Regions from separate parts of the Dietzia sp. IBK-p2-15D genome, predicted to be linked through region 1. Evidence: predicted binding sites of a transcription regulator. Region 1 holds the regulator's gene; the other holds the start of a gene.

Region 1 (11,225 bases):
CGCCCGGTGGTTGCGCGCCTCGGGCGGGCTCCCCGACCCCGGCGAGCGAGTGGCTGACGAGATCGGCTGGTGGAGCCGGCCCTCGTGGCTCGTCCTGGCGGAGCTCGTCGCAGACCGAACTGCCGTCGAGGCGCTGTCCTGGGCACCGTTCGGCGTGGGGTATCACGGCGCGTGGTGGCCGCCGAAGGCCGCCGCGCATGCCACGGTGGTCGTCGACGCGCCGGCCGCCACGCCCGGCGAACCCGGGGCACCGTCATGACCGGGCGAAACCCCGTCGCCGTGGTGGGGCCGACCGGGACCGGAAAGTCCGAGCTGGCCCTCGGCCTGGCCGAGCGGCTCGGCGGTGAGATCGTCAACTGCGATGCCATGCAGCAGTACCGCGGCATGGACATCGGCACCGCCAAACTGACACCGGCTCAGCGGCGGGGGATCCCGCACCACCGGCTCGACGTGCTGGACGTCACCGAGACCGCCAGCGTCGCGGACTTCCGCACCGAGGCGGAACGCGAGATCTCCGAGATCCGCGATCGCGGCCACGTGCCGATCCTGTGCGGAGGGTCGATGATGTACATCCAGGCGCTTGTCGACGGGTGGTCGATCCCGGACACGGACCCGGACGTGCGCGCCCACTACGAACGTCGCCTCGAGCAGATCGGGGTGCAGGCCCTGCACGCCGAACTCGCCGTGGTGGACCCCGAGGCCGCGCAGACCATCCTCCCCAGCGACCCCAGGCGCACCGTGCGCGCATTGGAGGTCGTGGAACTCACCGGCAAGCCCTTCTCCGCCTCCCGACCGACGATCGGGGAGCCGCGCTGGGGCACGCGCATGCTGGGCCTGCGCTGCGGTCTGCCCGAATTGGACGAGAGGCTGACGACGCGTACGGCCGCGATGTTCGCCGACGGGCTCGTCCCGGAGGTCCGCCGGCTCGTGGGAGTCGGGCTGCTCGAGGGCGTCACCGCACGGCGCGCGATCGGGTACGCCCAGGTGCTCGACGAGATGGACGGGCAGCAGCGGATCGACGACGCCGGGGCGGCCCGCGCCGAGGAACGGACGGTGATCGGGACCCGCCGCTACGTCCGGCGCCAGCGGTCATGGTTCGGCCGGGATCACCGGATCCGGTGGATAGACACCGACACCCACGGACGCGACGCCCACGCACCCCGCCCGCTCGAGGCCGCGCTGGGGATCCTCGGGGAGGGCCGACCGTGAGCAGCCCCGGACCCGGGCGGCCGCGGGTCCAGTCCGTCGACCGGGCCTTCGACCTACTCGACGCGCTGAGCATCCGCGGGGGTCGGGCGAGCCTCGGGGACCTCGTCGCCGACACGGGTCTGGCCGCCGCCACCGTCCACCGGTTGTGCGGCACGCTCGCCGAGAGCGGGCACCTCCGGCGCGACGCGGGCCGCGACTACCTGCTCGGACCGCGCCTCCAGCGGATCGGCGACGTCGCCGGACGCGCCACCGCGTCCTGGGCCGTGCCGGTGCTCACCGCCGTGGTCGAGGGCACCGGGGAGACCGCCAACCTGGCCGTCCGGGAGGGCGACGGGGTGGTCTACCTCGCCCAGGTGCCGTCCCCACACTCGATGCGGATGTTCACCGAGGTGGGACGACGGGTGGACGTGCACTGCACCGCGGTGGGCAAGGCCCTGGTCGCGGGCGACGACGACGACGAGGTCCGCAGGATGCTCGACAGGGCGGGCATGCGCCGCTTCACCGACTCGACCATCGTCGAGCCCGACAGGTTGATCGACGAACTGCGGCTGGTGCGACAGGCCGGGTTCGCCACCGATGAGTCCGAGCAGGAGGAGGGCGTCCGCTGCGTCGCCATCGCGGTGGGTACCGGGGACGCCGCCTTCGCGGTGTCGGCATCCGGCCCGGAGGCCAGGTTCACGCGCGATCGCCGCGACGCCGCCGTCGCGATCCTGCGTGCGGCCGTGGCCGGGCTCGTCCCCTGATCTCGCGTCCGGCGAGCACGCCCGCCCGCCGGACGCCATCGGGCCGGGCGCAGGACGCCCGCGGCCGTGAGAGCGGAGAATCCGCCACCCCCGCCCGGAACCGGCCCCACCGGCGTGGGATCGGAAGTCGGGCGGACGTGGCGGATTCTGCGGGTCGGCGGGTGGGCCGGCGCCGGTCTAGCCCGCGTTGGCGGCCTTGAACTCGCGACGACGGCGATGCAGGATCGGCTCGGTGTAGCCCGACGGCTGCTTGGTGCCCTCGAGGATCAGTTCCCGGGCCGCCTGCCAGGCGATGGACGAGTCGAAGTCCGGTGCCATGTTCCGGTAGGCGTCGTCGCCGGCGTTCTGCTTGTCGACGATCTCGGCCATCCGGCGCAGCGAGTCCTCGACGTCGTCGGCGGTGATGATGTCGTGACGGATCCAGTTGGCCAGCATCTGCGAGGAGATCCGCAGGGTGGCGCGGTCCTCCATGAGGTTGACGTCGTGGATGTCCGGCACCTTGGAGACGCCGATGCCCTGCTCGACCCACCGCACGACGTAGCCGAGGATGGTCTGGCAGGAGTTGTCGACCTCTTCCTTCTTCTCCTCGTCCGTCCAGTCCGTGGACGGGGCCAGGGGGACGGTGAGGATGTCGTCGACACTCGCGCGGGCACCCCCGGCGAGCAGCTCTTCCTGCCGGGTCATGACGTTGACCCGGTGGTAGTGGGTGGCGTGCAGCGTGGCGCCGGTCGGCGAGGGCACCCACGCGGTGTTGGCGCCGGCCTCGGGCTGGCCGATCTTCTCGGCGAGCATCTCGGCCATGAGGTCGGTCTTGGCCCACATGCCCTTGCCGATCTGGGCACGGCCACGCAGGCCGCACGCCAGACCCGTGTCGACGTTGAAGTCCTCGTAGGCGTTCATCCACCGGGCGCCCTTCATCTCGCCCTTGCGGATCATCGGCCCGGCCTCCATGGAGGTGTGGATCTCGTCGCCGGTCCGGTCGAGGAAGCCGGTGTTGATGAACACGACCCGTTCGGTGGCCTCGGCGATGCAGGCGGCGAGGTTGACCGAGGTACGACGCTCCTCGTCCATGATGCCCACCTTGAGGGTGTTCTCGGGCAGCCCGAGGAGCTTCTCGACACGACCGAACAGCTCGGTGGTGAACGCGACCTCCTCCGGCCCGTGCTGCTTGGGCTTCACGATGTAGATCGACCCGTGGCGGCTGTTCCGGCGCTCGTTGCCCTCGGCGATCCCGTGCATGCCGGCGAGCGAGGTGACCAGTGCGTCGAGGATGCCCTCGGGCATCTCGTTGCCGTCGGCGTCGAGCACGGCCGGGTTGGTCATCAGGTGGCCGACGTTGCGCACGAACAGCATCGAGCGGCCGTGGAGACGGACTTCACCCGAACCATCGGGCGCGGTGAAGACCCGGTCGTCGTTGAGGACACGGGTGAAGGTCTTGTCGCCCTTGGTGATCTCCTCGGACAGGTCTCCCTTCATGAGACCCAGCCAGTTGCTGTAGCCCTGGGTCTTGTCCTCGGCGTCGACGGCGGCGACCGAGTCCTCGAAATCCATGATGGTGGAGACGGCGGACTCCAGGACGACGTCCTTGACGCCGGCGCCGTCGGTCGAGCCGATGGGGGAGTCCGGGTCGATCTGGATCTCGATGTGCAGACCGTTGTTGCACAGCAGGACCGAGGACGGGCTCGAGGGCTCGCCCAGGTAGCCCACGAACTTCTCCGGGGCCGCCAACCGGGCGGTCGACCCGTCGGACACGGTCACCTGCAGGCCTCCGTCGACCACGGCGTAGGCAGTGGAGCCCACGTGGCTGCCCGACTCCAGCGGTGCGGCGTCGTCGAGGAATTCACGGGCCCAGTCGATGACCTTGTCCCCGCGGACTTTGTTGTATCCCGAGCCCTGCTCGGCGCCGTCGGACTCCGGGATCGCATCGGTGCCGTAGAGGGCGTCGTAGAGCGAACCCCAGCGGGCGTTACCCGCGTTGATCGCGAACCGGGCGTTCATGACCGGCACGACGAGCTGTGGGCCGGCGACCGTGGCGATCTCCGCGTCGACGTTCTCGGTCGTGACGGAGACGGACTCGGGCTCGGGCACCAGGTACCCGATCTCCCGCAGGAACGCCTTGTAGGCGCCCGGGTCGATCGGCGCCGGGTTCTCGTGGTGCCAGGCGTCGATCCGGGACTGCAACCGGTCGCGGGTGTCGAGCAGTTCGCGGTTGCGGGGGGCCATTTCGGTGAAGATCTCGGAGGCGCCCGCCCAGAACGCGTCGGGATCGACCCCGGTGCCCGGGATCGCCTGGGAGTTGACGAAGTCGTACAGGACCTCGTCGACCTGGATTCCGCCGACAGTGATGCGTTCGGACATCGATGCTCTCCTGGAGGTAGGGGACCGTTCTCCAGGCCGACTCTAGTGGGCGTACCGTCCGGCATCATCCGACATTTCCACAGTGCGGAACGGCCCCCGCCGGCGAGTACGATTTCGCCATGACTTCGACGCGCCAGGCCTCGCAGCCCGACGGTATCGCCTTCCTCAAGGGCCACGGCACCCTCAACGACTTCGTGATCCTCCCGGACGATCAGGCCGACCTGGACCTCGACGTGGACCTCGTACGGGCACTGTGCGATCGGCGTGCCGGAATCGGCGCCGACGGAGTCCTGAGAATCGCGACCGCCGGAGCCCTCGTCGACCGGGGCGTGCTCGCGACCCTGCCGCCCGGCGTGGACGGTGGGGACTGGTTCATGGACTACCGCAACGCCGATGGTTCCATCGCGGAGATGTGCGGCAACGGGGTCCGGGTCTTCGCCCACGCCCTCGTCGCGACCGGGAGAGCGGAGTCCGGCTCCATCCCGGTGGGCACGCGGTCAGGGGCCCGCCCCGCCGAGGTCCTCTCCCACTCGGGTGATGACGCGGTGGTGCGGGTGGACATGGGGGAGCCGCGTCTGCTCGGACTGTCCTCGGCGGAGGTCGGTGGCCGGACCTTCGCGGGACTCGCCGTCGACATGGGAAATCCGCACCTCGCCTGTGTGGTCCCCGATCTGGACGCCGCGGACCTCGCCGGGCTGCCGGTGCAGGAGACCCCGGTGTACGACCGGGACTTCTTCCCCGACGGCGTCAACGTCGAGATCGCCACCCCGATGGTGGACGGTCGGGTCTCGATGCGGGTCCACGAGCGGGGATCAGGGGAGACCATGTCCTGCGGAACCGGAATCGTCGCGACCGCGGTCGCCGCGCTGGCCGACTCGGGGGAGGCGACGGGCGACGTCGTCGTGGTGGTCCCCGGCGGCGAGGTCGAGGTCTCACTCACCGAGGCCGGGTCCTCGCTCACCGGGCCGTCCACACTCGTCGCCCGCGGTCATTACCACCGTGGTCGGTAGCACACCGTCTCGCACGGGACACCGGGGGGCCCGGTGTGAGAAGATGAACCCGAATGACTACTGATCACACGGCCGCTGACCGGCCGACACGCGACCTCGATCCGTCCATCGGTGATTTCCAGCTCGAGGAGAGATCCTCGATGCGCCGGGTGGCGGGACTCTCCACCGAACTCCAGGACGTCAACGACGCCGAGTACCGCCAGCTCCGACTCGAACGGGTCGTGCTCGTCGGTGTCTGGACCGAAGGGTCCGCCGCGCAGGCGGACGCCGCGATGGACGAGCTCGCCCAGCTCGCCGAGACCGCGGGATCGGAAGTGTGCGACGCGCTCATCCAGCGCCGCGACAAGCCCGATGCCGCCACATACATCGGGTCGGGCAAGGTCAGCGTCCTCAAGGACGTGATCGCCGCGACCGGCGCGGACACCGTCATCTGCGACGGCGAACTCACCCCGGGACAGTTGCTCGCGCTGGAGAAGGCGGTCAACGTGAAGGTCATCGACCGTACCGCGCTGATCCTCGACATCTTCGCGCAGCACGCCACCAGCCGTGAGGGCAAGGCCCAGGTGACCCTCGCCCAGATGGAGTACATGCTCCCCCGTCTGCGTGGGTGGGGCGAGTCGCTGTCGCGCCAGGCGGGCGGTCGTGCCGGGAGCAACGGCGGCGTCGGTCTCCGTGGCCCGGGTGAGACCAAGATCGAGACCGATCGGCGTCGGATCCGCGAGCGGATGGCCCGTCTGCGCCGGGACATCAAGGGGATGAAGCAGGCCCGAGACACCAAACGGCACCGACGGCGTTCCACTCCGGTGCCGTCCATCGCCATCGCCGGATACACGAACGCCGGGAAGTCGAGCCTGCTCAACAGGATCACCGGAGCCGGCGTCCTGGTTCAGAACGCCCTGTTCGCCACACTCGACCCGACGACGCGCAAGGCCGAGTTGCCTGACGGCAGAGCAGTCGTCTTCACGGACACCGTGGGATTCGTCCGACACCTGCCGACCCAGTTGGTCGAGGCGTTCAGGTCCACACTGGAAGAGGTCGTCGACTCCGAGTTGCTCCTCCACGTCGTGGATGGTTCGGATGCCTTCCCGCTCCGCCAGATCGAGGCGGTGCGCAAGGTGATCAACGAGGTGGTCGAGGAGCAGAACGCGGAGCGGCCTCGGGAACTCCTGGTGATCAACAAGATCGACGCCGCGGATCCCGTGGTCCTCACCGAGTTGCACCACGCGCTGCCCGACGCCGTGTTCGTCTCGGCGGTCACCGGGCAGGGTGTCGACGAACTCCTCGAGCGAATCACGCAGATCGTCGCCTCGGGGGACACCGAGGTGACCCTGTCCGTCCCGTACTCCCGCGGGGACGTGGTGTCTCGGGTCCACGCCGAGGGCGCAGTGGTCGAGGAGGAACACACCCAGGACGGAACCCGGCTGGTGGTCCGACTGCCCGCGTCCGTGGCCGGCGAACTGGACGAGTTCGCCGCCCGCGGTCCACATGACGGCGCCGCCTGACCCCTGCGGGGACGGGCGGCGCGTCGTTCGAACCGGGACTCAGAGTTTCCGGAACACTGTCACGACCTTGCCGAGGATCGTCGCGTGCTCGCCCGGAATCGGGCTGAACGACGGATTGTGGGGCAGCAACCAGACTCCGCTCGAGTCGTTCCGGAAGGTCTTGACCGTCGCCTCCCCGTCGATCATGGCGGCGACGATCTCCCCGTTGTCCGCGACGTTCTGCCGCCTGACCACCACGTAGTCGCCGTCGCAGATGGCGGCGTCGATCATCGACTCGCCGACGACCTTGAGCATGAACAGATCGCCTGATCCGACGAGGTCCGACGGCAGCGGGAAGATCTCCTCGACGGCTTGCTCCGCGAGGATGGGCCCGCCCGCCGCGATCCGGCCGAGCACGGGGACGTAGACGGGTTCGACCGCGCCGCCCGGACGCTGGGGCTCCGGAGCAGGTGACCGACGGCCCCGTGACTTCTGCCCCGGGACACCGTGGACATCGACCGCCCGCGGCTTGTGCGGATCCCGCGTCAGGAAGCCCTTCTTCTCCAGCGTGCGGAGTTGATGCGCCACCGACGACGTGGACTGCAAGCCGACCGCGTCCCCGATCTCGCGGATGCTCGGCGGATAGCCACGCTCCTTGACGGTGTCGTGGATGTGGAGCAGAACGCTCTTCTGTCGGTCCGTCAGTGACTCGAAATCGGGCTTCGGCATCTCGTGTGGTCCCTTCGGCGAATGGATGTTCGACGCTGTGATCTGTCTACACCCTAGTGCCACGGGCTGCGGCGCGCCACACACGTGTTCGAAGAAATTCCTCCGTGGATCGTGACTGTGTCGGAGTCGCGTGATACAACTCTAGGGGAGTTCGGATTCGAACAGATGTACTGAGAAACACATACAGGTGTGCGAATCACGATCGCACACCGTATCGAGTAGGGAGCCACCATGACCGTTGTCGAGCTTCAGTCCCACCCACGTCCGGCCGCGCGGTGGACCGAGGTCTGCCCCGACGACCATCGTGGACGGGTCGCGCACCTCGACCGGCCCGGTGACGTGTCGGCGCGGTCCACCCGTGCGCCGCGACGCCCCCTGGCCCGACCGGAGGGCAGCCGGCCCGCCGTCACGTCCTCGCGTGCGGAGAATCTCGTCCGGCCGCGGGTGACCGCCCGTCCGGCCGCCGTCACGTCGGTCGCCCCGGGTCGCCGCGTGCTCGTGCGCCCGGTCTCCACGGACCGCGTGCGGGCGTGCCATGTCGAGGCCCCGGCGTCCACCGGGGTCGTCGACGACGTGCCGGCCTGGGCGCTACTGGCGTGCGGGATCGCATTCGGCGTGATCATGCTTCTCGCAGTGGCCTTCCTCGGTGGACCCGCCTACGCGTGACCGGGCAGCGGGCCTCCTAGAATGGACCGTGGGCGGTGGTCTACCGCCCCCGCGTTCCGTCAGGCACGATCCGAGACGCGTGAACTCCGGTCGACGAAGGGCCCCACGGGAATGTACTGCCCGACATGCCACCACGAGGACTCCCGGGTAATCGACTCACGATCCGTCGACGAGGGTCAGGCGATCCGGCGTCGCCGGGAGTGCCCCCGGTGTGGACACCGGTTCACGACGCTGGAGACGCCCCTGCTGACGGTTCTCAAGCGGAACGGGGTGACCGAGGCGTTCAGTCGGGACAAGGTCGTCCGCGGTGTCCGCCGCGCGTGCCAGGGACGATCGGTTGACGAGGACGCTCTGCGTCGCCTCGCCCAGCAGGTCGAGGACGCTGTGCGATCCGGCGGTGCGTCCGAGGTTCCCGCCCACGAGATCGGGCTCGCCATCCTGGGCCCTCTGCAGGATCTGGACGAGGTCGCCTACCTGCGGTTCGCGTCCGTGTACAAGCAGTTCAGCTCGGCCGACGACTTCGAACGCGAGATCATCGCCCTCCGGGAGCGCCGCGCGAGCCGCTGACCACGCGGCATCATCGGGACGACCGCGGGGCGAGCGCAGACGCCACCGCCTTGTCGATCCGCTCTGCCGAGACCGGCCGGGCGGTACCCAGTGACTGCGCGAACAGCCCCACCCGGTACTCGGCGAGCATCCACCGCAGGTCGCGGCACGCCCGTGCGCCACCCGGCCGCCGCCGCAGCGCGGCGCACGCCTCCTCGACGATCGACTCGGAGCGGTTCAACTTCGCCGTGAGTTCGCCGTGCCGGGCGGGTGACTTCTCCGCGAGGTCCAACCGGAGGCCGACCGCCCGCACATGTCGCTCCAGATGTGGAAGCACATCCGAGGGATGGCGGGCGAGGAATCCGCGCCCGACGAGGAAGTCCAGTGAAGGACGGACATCGTCGGCGACATCTGCGGGCGCCCCCGCCAGACGGCCCGACACGGACTGGGCGGCCATCAGCGCGGGAACCGCCGACGAGATCGCGGACGCCACCGCACCGGGGACCTCCGCCCGCGCAGTGGCCTGGAGTTCGTGGAATTCCGCGACCGTGAGAACCGGTGCGCCCTTTCGCCGGGCGATGATCCGCCCACTCGCAGCGAGCGATGCATCCGACACCAGGGATTCCATCCCTCCGTGCGGGTACTGGGTGAGCGCGAGTCGCTGCTGGACCGGACGGCCGCGCAGAATCGACGCCGCGGAGACCAGGCCGGCCGAGACCAGCGTGAGCACCGCCGACGCCTGGGTGGATCGACGCTCGTCCTCCGTGGCGCACGCCACGAGGTGAATTCCGTCCCCACCGACACGCAGGGCGGGGTAGACGGTCACCTCGACCCCGTCCACCGAGCCGGTGACCGACTGCGGGAGGTCGCCGACGGTGTCGGATGTCCACTCCCGGTAGGGCCCCCTGTCGGGTACCAGACGGGCGTTGAGGGTCGCCCGTACCCTGTCCACCAACCGGGTCCTCAACTGCGCGAGATCCGTTCCGGAGGCCACGACCTCGTCCCCGTCGACCACCTCGAAACGCATCCGGAGATGGCCCGGTAGCTGGTTCTGATCGAAGTCACGCGGGTCGACCGTGGTACCGATCCGAGTAGACAGCGCCCGCGCGAGCGCGACGGACAACGGGGCGGACCGGGGCGAGACGTCTCCCGCCAACAGGGACGCGAACTCGGCGGGCGGAGAACACAGTCGACGCAGATACTTGGGCAGCGTGCGGAGCATCTCGGTATAGAGCTCCTCCCGCAGCCCCGGCACCAGCCATTCGAACCCGGCGGTGGTGACCGAGGACAGCTGCGGCAGCGGGATGCGCACCGTGATCCCGTCGGTGGTGACGCCCGGATCGAACGCGTACCGCAGTTCGAAACTCCGCTCTCCCTGACGCCAGAGGGGCGGGAAATCGGCGGCATCGGGCACCGCCTCGGAGGTGCGTATGTCCTCGGGGGTGAGACGGAGGGCCTCCTGGTCGCGATGACCACGCTTCTTCCACCAGGACTCCAGATGCCGGCCGGAGGTGATGTCCTCGGGCAGGCGATCGAGATAGAAGGCCACCAATGCCTCGTCGTCGATCACCAGATCCCGACGGCGGCTCCGCGTCTCCAGTTCACGGGCCTGCTCCACGGCCTCGGCGTTCTCGCGGATGACCGGGACCCGGGTATCCAGGCGTCCTTCCACGATCCCGTGGCGGACGAGCATCTCGCGGGCGAGCGGGGCGTCGACCCTGGAGAGCAGGATCCGCCGCGCCTCCACCACGGTCAATCCCAGCAGCAGCACCTTCTCATACGCCATCGCCGCACCCTGGGCGTCCGACCAGTGCGGTTCGGAGTACTGGGTGCGGGTGAGGTGACCCCCGAGTTGCTCGATCCACCCCGGATCGATCCGGGCGACGTCACGCGCCCACAACCGGGACGTCTCGACGAGTTCGGATGCCATCACCCAGCGGGGAGGCTTCCTGGACAGGTCCGACCCGGGGAACACCTGGAACCGGATGCCCCGGGTGCCCCGGAACTCGCGGGTCTCCTCGTCTCGCATACCGACATTGGTGAGCAGACCGGTCAGGACCGCCTTGTGGAGGTCGTCCTCCGCGGCGTGTCCGGACGCGGGATGCCACCCTCGTTCACGGCACATGCTCCGCAGCTGGGCGTTGAGGTCCTGCCACTCTCGGATGCGTAGCCAGTGCAGATACTCGGCCTTGCACATCTTGCGGAAGGCGCTGCCGGACAGCTCACGGCGCTGCTCGGTGATGTACCTCCACAGATTGAGATATCCGAGGAAGTCGGACGTCTTGTCCGCGAAGCGGCGGTGCAGCAGATCTGCCTTGTCCCGCTCCTCCGCGGGACGTTCGCGGACGTCCTGCACCGTCAGTGCGGCGACCACCACCAGCACGTCCGACAGCGAACCGTTGCGGTGGCCCTCGACCACCATCCGGGCGAGTCGGGGATCGAGGGGGAGTGCCGCCATGTCACGGCCCACCTCGGTCAGGTGA
Region 2 (11,225 bases), on a different contig from region 1:
CATTGTTCGTCTTCGCCGGGTTCGCAGGTCTCGCAGTTGCCCTTCATCGCAGCACGAGTCCCAGGGCGCGGGACGAGGCCTACGCATTGGGCGCTTCATTTGCGGCGGTGACGGTGTCGATGGTGACGTTTGATCTCCTGGTATTCCAACAAGTGAGCGCGCTTCTCTTCATTCTTTACGGGCTCTTGTGGACCCGAGTCGCACCCGTCAGATCCGACCCACCGAGTCCGAGGCACGAGGGAAGTGCTCGGCTTGGTGTGAGCACTCGACGGAAAGCACGTGAATACTGACACCGGCTGGTGGACTACACGAATCATCTGCTCGATTCGTCGCGCTCCCATCGCTCGGCCGTGTCCAGCCCGCTCCTGAGGCGAGCAACACCCGCGATCGACAGATAGACGAGCGCGTCCAGCGCTGAAACGGGCCCACGAATCGTGCGGAGTACCGCCACCAAGGTAGAGGGTGACGACCAGTTCGCCTCTGCTACCTCGCGATTCGTACGGTAGATCCGCTTCAGGGTATGTGTGAGGTGCGGGACGCCGACCGGCGTGGTGACGATCGCCGGGTCGGTCCGAACCACTCGATACTCGGCCGGCGAGAACTGCAGATCGAGCCAGAGATCGTCGGCGGTGAGATCCGGGAACCTCCCGATCCGTTCGAGGCCCCCGCTGTTGAGAGCATAGATGCCAGCGCCCCAGATCGAGGTGTTCAGCATGGGTACTCGACGGCGGCAACGGTAGTAGCGTCTGACCAGAAAAGTGGACGTGGAGAAGTCGTACTTTCGATCGGGTCGAGCAGCAAGAACACCCGGTTCGCGAAGCACCCTCACCAAGTCGAAGACCGTCTTCTCGGTCACGGTGATATCCGCATCGAGGAAGATACACGGGGCAACTGATGCTGCTCGGAGCCCCGCATTGAGTGCTTCAGCCTTGTTCCCGTCAGCGAGTTCGAGCGCCCTGACCCCGGGGTACGATTGCGCGATCCGGGCGGTGTCGTCTGTGCAACCATTCGCCACGACGATGACATCGAGGGCACCCCTGGCTGCGGCGTCAGCCAGAGGGGCCATGGTTCGCGAAAGGACTGTCGCCTCGTTGTGTGCGGGAATGACGACCGAAGCGGACCGCGGTTCTAGAACGTGGGCCGGACTCTCCTCTGCCTTCGGGAGCTCGTCCCATCGGGCCGGGTCCAGCAGCGCGGTCCGTGTGTGGCGAGAGCCCGGTCGATTACCCCGCAGCAGTGTGGCGAGAACAAGAATGCTACGTACGACTTCCGCGTACGCGTCACTGTGCCACTTGGCCGCGTAGCGAACCTTGTTCACGGCGAGCAATGTGTCGAGTTCTCGTGATGTGCCGGAACCGGCACCGTGATGAATGACCGTCACATCGGGATCGAACAGGATCTCGTGACCGAGCTCTCGGATTCGTCGGCAGTAATCGGTCTCTTCCGAGTACAGGAAAAAGCGCTCATCCCACGGCCCGACCGCCTCCACGACATCTTGCCGGAGCAACAACGCCGCGCCGGTCACCCACTCGGCCTTGCCCGGGCGCGAATAATCCCGCGGATCGGACACGCGCTCGGTGAATGCCGCTGGCCGGCCGAGAATATGGTCCCCGAGGAGCGAGTCCCCCAACGTGCGGAAGACGGTGGGCTCTCGATGGAGCGACCGGTGCAGAGTGCCGTCCGAATGGACCATCGCGGGTGCCACAGCAGCAGCACCAGCCCGGCGGGCAGATTCCACCCACTTGCTCAGTGCGCCGTCGGGTAGACGGAGGTCGGGATTGATCACCGCCTGAAAATCACAGGAACCGGCGCAACGCGTGGCGGCGTTGACTCCCCCGGCGTAGCCGATATTGCGTTCTTCGACGAGGCCGATGTCGGTTCCCGCGGACCGGACGATGTCCCGGGTTCCGTCGGCGGAGCCGTTGTCGACGACGATCACACGGATTGCGAGGTCGGCCGCTGCCCGCCGTAGATCGCCGAGTAGCAACCCGATGTCATCGGCGCTGTTGTAGGTGACGATGACGACGCAGACGTCGGCGTGTTCGTCATCCGCTCGAAAAGAGCGGTCAACGCCCATCCTGGACCTCCTCCAGACCAGCCGGATCAGAGGCCGGATCCACGCGCCGATAGCTGCGACCGCATCGACAACGGAGGTCAGCCTCGAGTCGCTCGCCGCACCGGCAGACCCAGCCCCTGAGACGGGCAGGGTTCCCGACATAGAACCCGTGCGGCGCGAGATCCGTTGCGACGACACTCCCAGCCCCGGTGAAGCTGTACTCGCCCACGGTGTGACCCGCGACGACGACACTGCCGGCGCCGAGGGTGGCGCCCCGGCGAACGAGCGTTCGGGTCAGTGCGTCACCGCTCTTCTTGATCTCGGCCCGCGGCCTGAGGTCATTGGTGAACACGACGGCCGGTCCCAGGAACACGTCGTCCTCGACGGTCACACCGTCGAAGATCATCACCCGGTTCTTCACCGTCACCCGATCGCCGACCACTGCACCAGTCTCGATGAACGCGTGATCGCATACGTTGCAGTCGGCGCCGACAGCTGCGCCGGGAAGGATGTGTGCGAACGCCCATACGCGGGTGCGTGGACCAACGTCATCGCTCTCGCACAGGGCGTGTGAATGGGTGAAGAAATCAGGTGCATCTGACATCTGCGACCCTCCCTGAGATGGGCGGTTCCCCGCTGCTTCCTGTGTCACTTCAGACTAGGGCACCGAATGAAGAAGAAGTCACGCATCGAGAGTTGCCCCTCGCAGCTTCTTGAATTGCTGCGGGCCCTCGATCAGGTATCGGCGCGCAAGTCGTCGTGGTTCGCGATAAAGCCGGTAGAGCCATTCCGCTCCGGTTTTCTGCATCCACTGCGGTGCTCGCGCCACTCTGCCCGCCAGGAAGTCTCCCGATGCTCCGAAAGCGAGCAGTACCCGAGCTCCGGAAAGTGCGCCATAGGTGTCGATCCACTGCTCCTGGCGCGGCTTTCCCAATGCGACCACCAGAATGTCCACCTGTGCGGCGGCGATGTCCCGGACGATCGCTCGCGCTCTGTCCGGGTCATCGAGCTCCTCTCGGCTCGGAGCCCAGACCGATCCCGCGTCGAGTCGCGGCCAGCGCTGCGCCATCACCTCGGCGAGGTCGTCGTGCATGGATCGCGTCCCACCCAGCCACCCGACCCGGGCGTCGGAGTTCTCCGCCGAGCTGAGGATTGCCGGTAACAAGTCCGCGCCGGTCACTCGGGGCCAGGCCAGCCCCGTGAGGGTTCTCCCCCTCCACGCGATCGGCATCCCGTCCGCCAGCCACAGCCACTCGACCGGGTGAGTGACCGAATGGACTCCCGTACCGTCCGGGAAGTGGTGGAGGTGGTCGAGGTTCACCGAGCCGACGGCGAGCGCCACTGACGGGCGTTGCCTGATCGAGTTGCCGATTCGTGTGACGACGTCGTCCTGCGTGGCACGAGTAACGGTGACTCCGGCGAGGTTCATCCCATTGGCCATACGACTAATCCCGACCTGCGAGTCGGACCCGATTCAAACCTCTCGGGCCTACGCATCTGCGAGTGCTCACCGCATCCGGCACCCACACCTGGTGGTCGTCCATTGCCCGATAATACGCGCTGCAGGTGACCTTGTACGGGCAAAGTGAACAGCGTCCCCGCCGGGCGGCCAGCCCAGGACCAGACCCGACCGGACGCACGTGCCCCTCCGACCGGAGATCCGGCCGAGGGGCACGCGCGTCGTCCCGCCGCGCAGGTGCCCGATCAGCTCCCGGCGAGCGCCGAGCGGATGGCGTCGACGTCCACGGAGTCGAGGTCCGCCGGGTCCCAGGTGGGGTTGCGGTCCTTGTCGATCACCACGGCCCGCACACCCTCGACGAAGTCCGGGCGGGCGGTGATCCAGGCGCCCAGGGCCAGCTCGTTGTCCAGGCACGCCCGCAGGTCCCCCGCCTTCGCGCCGGCACGCAGCAGTTCGATGGTGGCGACGATCGACGTGGGGCAGTGCGACCGCAGCATCTCGAGCGTGGTGGTGGCCCACTCGTCCTGCTCACCGGACTCCAGCGCCGCGATCATCTCCTGCGCGGTGTCGCGGGAGAAGACGTCCTCGATGCGCTCGATACGGGCCTCGACGGCGGACTCCCCCGCCTCGGAGCGCTCGAGACCGAACCTCTTCAGCGCGTCGGCCAAGCCGATGGCGGCGACGGCGTCGACGAAGGCGTTGCGCTCGTCGTCGTCGATCAGGTGGGTGGCCAGGCCGGTGAAGAGGGCGTCGGCGGAGTTCATCCGCACGCCCGTCGTACCGAGGTAGATCGCCACGGCCAGGCCGCGCTCGCCGCCGCCGCACAGGCGCGGCAGGAAGTGGCTGGCGCCGACGTCCGGGATGAAGCCGATCGCCGTCTCCGGCATGGCCATCATGACCTTCTTGGTCACCACGCGGTGCGAGCCGTTGATCGAGACTCCCAGGCCTCCGCCCATGGCCACCCCGTGGATCACGGCGACCGTGGGGACGCGATGCGTGTGGTACGCCAGATCCATCGCGTACTCCTCGGAGAAGAACTCGTGGTTCCTCTCGTGCTCACCGGCGGCCGCGGCGTCGCGCAGCGCGCGGATGTCGCCACCCGCACAGAACGCCTTCTCCGAGGTGCTCGTGGTGATGACGGCCTCGACGTCCTCGTCCTTGGCCGCCTCGTCCAGCGCCGTGTGCAGGGCCCGGCACATGGACAGGTCCAGCGAGTTCAGGGCCTTGGGGCGATCCAGGACGATGTGCTGTATCCGGCCATCACGCCGGCTGCTGACGAATTCGCTCATGACCCCATAGTGTCAGGCCGCCCACCGACCGTCGCACGGATACTAGGAATTCCTACTTCGCTGCCCCCGATGCGGGCCCGCCGCCTCAGCCCTCCAGCAACTGCGAGGCCACGTCCGGCACGTACCTGAACTCCTCGCGCGGCGGGCGGTCGTAGTTCGAGTCCGCGCCCTTCGGCCGCTCGGGGATCTCCAGCGCCGGCGGGTCGAGCTTCTCCCACGGCACGGTCGACAGCAGGTGCGAGATGACGTTGATCCGCGAACGTTTCTTGTCCTCGGACTCGACCGTGAACCACGGCGCCTCGGGGATGTCGGTGTGGACGAACATCTCGTCCTTGGCCCGGCTGTAGTCCTCCCACCGGGTGATGGACTCCAGATCCATCGGCGAGAGCTTCCAGCGGCGCATCGGGTCATCGTGGCGCGACCGGAACCGCCGCTCCTGCTCCTCGTCGGACACGGAGAACCAGTACTTGCGGAGCATGATCCCGTCCTCCACCAGCAGACGCTCGAAGATCGGAGCCTGGTGCAGGAACCGCCGGTACTCGTCGGGGGTGCAGAAGCCCATCACCCGCTCCACGCCGGCGCGGTTGTACCAGGACCGGTCGAAGATCACGATCTCCCCGGCCGCCGGCAGGTGCTCGATGTAGCGCTGGAAGTACCACTGCGTCTTGTGCACCTCCGTCGGGGCGGGCAATGCCACGATCCGGGCGTGCCTCGGGTTGAGGTACTGCGTGATCCGCTTGATGGCCGAGCCCTTGCCCGCAGCATCGCGCCCCTCGAAGACCACCACCATCCGGTTGCCGGTCTCCCGGAGCCACGCCTGCATCTCGACCAGCTCCGCCTGCAGCCGCTCGAGCTCGGCCTCGTAGGCCTTCTTCGGCAGCTTCTCCAGACCGCTGGGTAGGAGGTCCTTCTTCTTCACACCGCTCTTGGCACTGCTCTTGGACGCGCTCTTGCTGTCGCTCTTACCAGAGGCCTTCTTGCTGCTCATGGCCCGAGCCTACGGACCCGACCCGGTCTCCTCGGCCGGGACGATGATGTTGACAGTTTTCGTCAACACTGTCTAGTTTCACGCCCATGCCGCACATCTCCCGCCGGGGCTTCCTCGGAACCGTCGCCGCCGCCGGGATCGCCGCCCTGGCCACCGACCCCGCGGCCGCCGCCCGGCCGAGCGACTCCGCCGGCACCGCGACCGACGCCCCCGCACCCAGGCGGATACCCCACGAGGTGCAGGACCACCGGTGCATCGTGGTCGGGAGCGGATTCGGCGGCGGCATCTCGGCGCTTCGTCTCGCCGAGTCGGGAGTCGCCGTCGTCGTCGTCGAACGAGGCCGCCGCTGGCCCGCCGGACCGGACTCCACCACCTTCCCCAGCGCCACCTCCCCCGACGAGCGCGCCCTGTGGTTCCACCCGCCCGCCCAGGTGTTCGGCCGCCCCGTGGACCTGCCGCGCCACACCGGCCTACTCGAGGCGTCCGTCGGCGAGAACATGACGTCCGTCTGCGCCACCGGCGTCGGCGGCGGCTCCCTCATCTACCAGGGCATGGCGCTACAACCCACCGAGGAGCTGTTCCACACGTGGTTCCCCGGCGCGATCGACTGGCGCGAGATGGAACGCGAGTACTACCCACGCGTCTCCCGGGTGCTGCGCCTCGCCGAGGCCCCCGACGAGCTCGTCGCCGCACCCCAGTACGCCGCCTCTCGGATCTTCGCCCAGCGCGTCCGCGACGCGGGGCTCCCCCTGCGCAAGATCCCCATGCCGATCGACTGGGACTACGCCCTGGCGGAACTGCGCGGCGAGATGCGCCCGTCGTACACCAACGGCGACAGCTCCCTGGGCGTCAACAACGGCGGCAAACACTCCGTCGACGTCACCTACCTCGCCCGCGCCGAGGCCACGGGCCTGGTCGAGGTCCGGCCACTGCACGACGTGCGCGCGATGCGCCGCCTGCCCGACGGCCGCTGGGAGCTGGACGTGGAGGTCCTCGACACCGCCGGACGGCTCGTCCGGACGCTGTCGATGCGGGCCCCGGCCCTGATCATGGCCGCCGGCTCGGTGGGCACCTCCACCCTACTCACCCGCGCCGCCGCCACCGACGCCGTCACCGACCTGCCCGACGGCATCGGCAGCGGCTGGGGCACCAACGCCGACCGCATCTACCTGTGGACCGATCCCACCGCCGGGTTCGGCGCCGTCCTGGGCGGACCGGTGGTCTACGGCAGCCTCAACTGGTCCGACCCCGCCACCGCTCACACCGTCATCAGGCCTCGCTCCCACCGTTCGGACCGGACCCCCACACCACGGTGATGGTCGGCTACGGCGTCAGCGCGGACCGCGGTCGGGTCGTCTACGACTCGGCGCAGGACCGCGGGATCATCCGCTGGCCGGCCGACGGCGACTCCGGCATCCTCACCCACGTCGATCGCACCGCACGCGCCATCGCCGGCCCGACCGGCCACCTCACGGACACCAACCGCATGCTCAACTCCACCTGGCACCCGCTCGGCGGCGCCGTCATAGGACAGGTCTGCGACCTCGACGGCCGCGTCCTGGGCCAGCGCGGGCTGTACGTCGTCGACGGCGCGCTCATCCCCGGCACGACCGCCGCGTGCAACCCGTCGCTGACCATCGCCGCGATCGCCGAGCGCGCGCTGGACAGGATCGTGCGGCAGGACGTGGGCGTCGTTTTTTAGGGGCGCCGACTTCTAGGGGCACCGTTTTTCGGGCACGGCGTCCGGCGGCGTCCGGCGGCGTCCGGGATACTGGCGGGGTGCGCTCCCGCGACTCCATCCTCGACGCCACCCGAGCGGTCATCGGGCGCGCCGGTTTCGGGGGCGTCACGATCGCCGCGGTCGCCAAGCAGGCCGAGGTCAGCCGCCAGACCGTCTACTCCATCTTCGGCAGCCGCGAGGACCTGGTCTCGCAGGCCGTCTCCGAGCGACTCACCATGCTCACCGGCGCGTTCACCGATGTGCTCGACGCCGCGACGACGCCCCTCGAGCTGATCGTGGAGATCGTGGTGGTGGGCCGCCACTGCATCCTCGACGATCCCCTCCTGCGCGCGCTCATGCTCGGCGGCGGCTCGAACCCCATCTTCGACCCCGGCTCCGCCGAACGGGCCCGCCAGTACGCGGTCGCGCTCCTCGTCCCCGCCGCCGAGCGGTTCCCGCAACTGGCCGACCGCCTGGACCTGGTCGCGGAGGTGGGCGTGCACGTGGGCTGGTCGGTATTGTGCCTGGACTCGCCCGACGCCCGCTCCGACGACGACCTCCGCACCTTCCTCACCGCCTGGCTGGCCCCGCTGCTGGAGACGTTCGGGACGTGAGCGACGTACTCGTCCTGTGGGACCTCGACCTCACCCTCCTCGACCCCGCCGGCTTCGGCATCCGCATGATCGCCCCGGCGCTCGCCGACCTCCTCGGCCGCGACCCCGTCATGGGCGCGTCTTTCGCCGGTCGGACCGACCGTGCGATCCTCACCGATCTGCTCGAGATCAACGGGATAGGTGTCGACGACGACGAGGTCGTCCTTTCCCTCATGGACGCCGTGGCCCGGCGCTGCGAAACGTTCGGGGACGATCTCCTGGCCGGTGGTGGCGGTCCCCTGCCCGGCGCCCACGAGGCTGTCGCCGCCCTGGCCGCGGACCCGCGACTGCACCAGGGGATCGTCACGGGCAACATGCGGCGGACGGCACTGCTCAAGCTGCGGCTCTGTGGCTTCGACGGGCTGCCCGACCCCGGACTCGGCGCGTTCGGTGATCACCACGCGGACCGCGCCCACCTCGTCCGCGACGCCCTCGCCGCCGCCCGGGCCCACGGTGTGGACGTGACCCCCGGACGGTCGGTGGTCGTGGGCGATCACGTGCACGATGTCCGCGGGGCGCGCGCCGCGGGTGCCGTCTGCGTGGCTGTCGCCACCGGCAGGGTATCCGCCGACGACCTCCGCGCCGCCGGCGCCCACACCGTCCTGCCGGACCTCACGGACCCCGACGCGCTACTGGCTGCCGTCCACGCCTCCGTCTGACCCGCGGTGCCGTCTGAGCCGCGGTGCCGTCTGAGCCGCGGTGCCGTCTGAGCCGCGGTGCCGTCTGACCTGCGGCGCCCTGGACGGGGCATCCAGGGCACCGCAGGTCACGAGGCTGCAGACGCCGCCCGGGCCCACGGGCTGCCGGTATCCATCGAGCGCCCGGGCGCGGTGGCACGCCGTACCGCCATGCCTCACCTACGCCGCCGCGCTGCCTGCTGCCGTCAACGCCTTCGCCTGAACCGCAGTGCCGTCTGAACCGCAGTGCCATCTGAACCGCAGTGCCGTCTGACCTGCGGCGCCCTGAACGGGGCATCCAGGGCACCGCAGGTCACGACCGCGCCAGCTTTTTCTCCCGACCATGTCGTACCTCGAACATACAGTCGAACCATGAACACAACAGACACCGCCCAGACAGCGACGCGGCTATCTCGCGCAGCGGGCGATCAACGCTGCCGAAGGCCGCACTGTGGCCTATGCGTACGACTGCGTATCCAGGTCAACCCAGAACGACCAGCGACGCGATCCCCTGGACACGGCGGCGACCATGGTGAGCGCCTCGATGGCTTTGTCCCGCCGCGGGGCATTTCGGCTGGTGGCCACCGCCATAGAACTGACCGAGCGGCTGCCTCTCACCGCGACACTGCTGACGACTGGGTGGATCGGAGTCGACGCGGCCCACGCCATCGCCGAGGAGACCGCCCTGGTGGAGGACCGTCTCATGCCGGAACTCGACCGCCGCATCAGCGAGGGACTCGCACCGACGAGGCGCCGAACCCACCCTCCCAGGATCGGGCCACTGCGCAAGATGCTCAGCAAGCACGTCGCGAGCTGCGACCCCGTGGGAGCGGACGCCCGCGCACAACAGGCTCGGCGAGAGCAGAACGTGAAGATGACGCCGGTCACCGGCGATCTCGCGCTGCTCACCGCGACCCTCTCAGCCGTCGACGGCCTGGAGATCACCGAGCGGATCGAAGGTCTGGTCCGCACCGCCGCAACAGACGACCCCCGGTCGATCGGGCAACTCAGGGCCGCCGGCCTCCTCGCCCTGAGCCGCGGCTGGACCTGTCTGCCCGCGCCCGACGGAGACCACCTCACGGACCCGGACGCGATGGCCGCGGCCCGCCGGGTCGTGATCCACGCCTACGACGACGGGGACGCGGACTTCCGGGGCCTGTTCGTGGCAGGTTACGGCCCCGTCAGTCGCTTCACGTCCGATGAACTGCAGCGATTCGCCAGGCGCAGACTCGACGCGATCGACACGCTCGCGGACCCGGACAGTGAGGCCTCCCGCCGGTACAGCCCCTCGGAGGCACTGGCCCGCTTCTGTCGGGGTCGCGACGGCACCTGCGTTTTCCCCGGCTGCCAGACCCCGGCGGACAAGACGGACCTCGACCACATCATCCCCTTCGACCACGACGATCCCCAACGCGGCGGATACACCACCAGCGACGACCTCGGCAGCATCTGCCGCACCCACCATCGCCTCAAGACCGATGGCATCTGGGCCTACTACCGGAGTACTGACGGGGACTACGTGTGGATACATGGTCCGAACCATCCCGACAAGGACCCCGGGACACGCGTCATCACCACCCCCACCGGCCCATTGGCGGAGTTCGGCGCACCGCGACACCCCGAACGCTCCCGGCTACAGAAGGAGGCCGCCGAAGCCGGCAGAACGGGAGACGGCATCCCCGGATCGCAGCGCCAATCACACGCCCGGCACCGTCGCGCCACCGAAAGGAGGTACTTGCGCGCTCAGGCGGAACAGCGACTACACGCTGCAGAGCGCGAACCGGGGTCGCAGTCGGCTGCCTAGGTTGGATGGCCGGGCGACTCAGCCCTCGATCTGCTCGCCCAGTTCCATCCAGCGCTCCTCGAGCGTGTCCTTCTCCGCGGAGACGTCCTTGAGCTCGCGGTCCAGGGCGGCCAGCTTCTCGGTGTCCATCGCCCCTTCCGACACGTCGGCCATGGCCTTGTGGAGCTCGGCCTCGCGCTTGTCGAGCTTGCCCATCTGCCGCTCGATCTTCGACATCTCCTTGGTGAGTGCCCGCTCGTCGGCGGCGGAGAGGGCGGGAGCCGTGGCACTACCACCCGCGGCGCCGGCCGCAGAACCGCCATCCGCCGAGCCGCCAGCCGAAGCAGACCCGGCGCCCGGCGCGGAGCGCGACACCTTGCCCGAGTCGCCCGCCGCCCCGGCGACACGACGGCGCTCCAGGTATTCGTCGATGCCGCGCGGCAGGTTGGTGAGCTGGCCGTCGCCGAACAGCGCCCACACCGAGTCACAGATGCGCTCGACGAGATAGCGGTCGTGTGAGATGACGACCATCGTGCCGGGCCAGCCGTCGAGCAGGTCCTCGAGTTGGCGCAGCGTGTCGATGTCGAGGTCGTTGGTGGG

What was found. The regulator LexA, encoded in region 1, represses DNA repair genes until DNA is damaged. The targets are predictions, from matches to a motif close to CGAACANNTGTTCG.
Region 2: AC3DEV_RS08735 (HNH endonuclease signature motif containing protein) is a predicted target of LexA. The motif match lies at 9,197-9,210, and genes of this name have one in related genera.

Annotation. Positions count from the first base shown of each region.
Region 1 covers NZ_JBYMTK010000003.1:134,833-146,057, forward strand. The annotation lists gene AC3DEV_RS05885 (class III extradiol ring-cleavage dioxygenase family protein) at 1-259, shown strand, start outside; gene miaA (tRNA (adenosine(37)-N6)-dimethylallyltransferase MiaA) at 256-1,209, shown strand; gene AC3DEV_RS05895 (IclR family transcriptional regulator) at 1,206-1,952, shown strand; gene AC3DEV_RS05900 (malate synthase G) at 2,130-4,310, opposite strand; gene dapF (diaminopimelate epimerase) at 4,430-5,320, shown strand; gene hflX (GTPase HflX) at 5,374-6,822, shown strand; gene lexA (transcriptional repressor LexA) at 6,862-7,572, opposite strand; gene AC3DEV_RS05920 (hypothetical protein) at 7,762-8,196, shown strand; gene nrdR (transcriptional regulator NrdR) at 8,308-8,763, shown strand; gene hrpA (ATP-dependent RNA helicase HrpA) at 8,774-11,225, opposite strand, start outside.
Region 2 covers NZ_JBYMTK010000005.1:66,009-77,233, reverse strand. The annotation lists gene AC3DEV_RS08780 (O-antigen ligase family protein) at 1-290, shown strand, start outside; gene AC3DEV_RS08775 (glycosyltransferase) at 314-2,077, opposite strand; gene AC3DEV_RS08770 (acyltransferase) at 2,067-2,660, opposite strand; gene AC3DEV_RS08765 (WecB/TagA/CpsF family glycosyltransferase) at 2,739-3,497, opposite strand; gene AC3DEV_RS08760 (enoyl-CoA hydratase/isomerase family protein) at 3,761-4,804, opposite strand; gene ppk2 (polyphosphate kinase 2) at 4,890-5,792, opposite strand; partial or broken gene AC3DEV_RS08750 (GMC oxidoreductase) at 5,879-7,494, shown strand; gene AC3DEV_RS08745 (TetR/AcrR family transcriptional regulator) at 7,572-8,126, shown strand; gene AC3DEV_RS08740 (HAD hydrolase-like protein) at 8,123-8,824, shown strand; gene AC3DEV_RS08735 (HNH endonuclease signature motif containing protein) at 9,270-10,646, shown strand; gene AC3DEV_RS08730 (ABC-F family ATP-binding cassette domain-containing protein) at 10,665-11,225, opposite strand, start outside.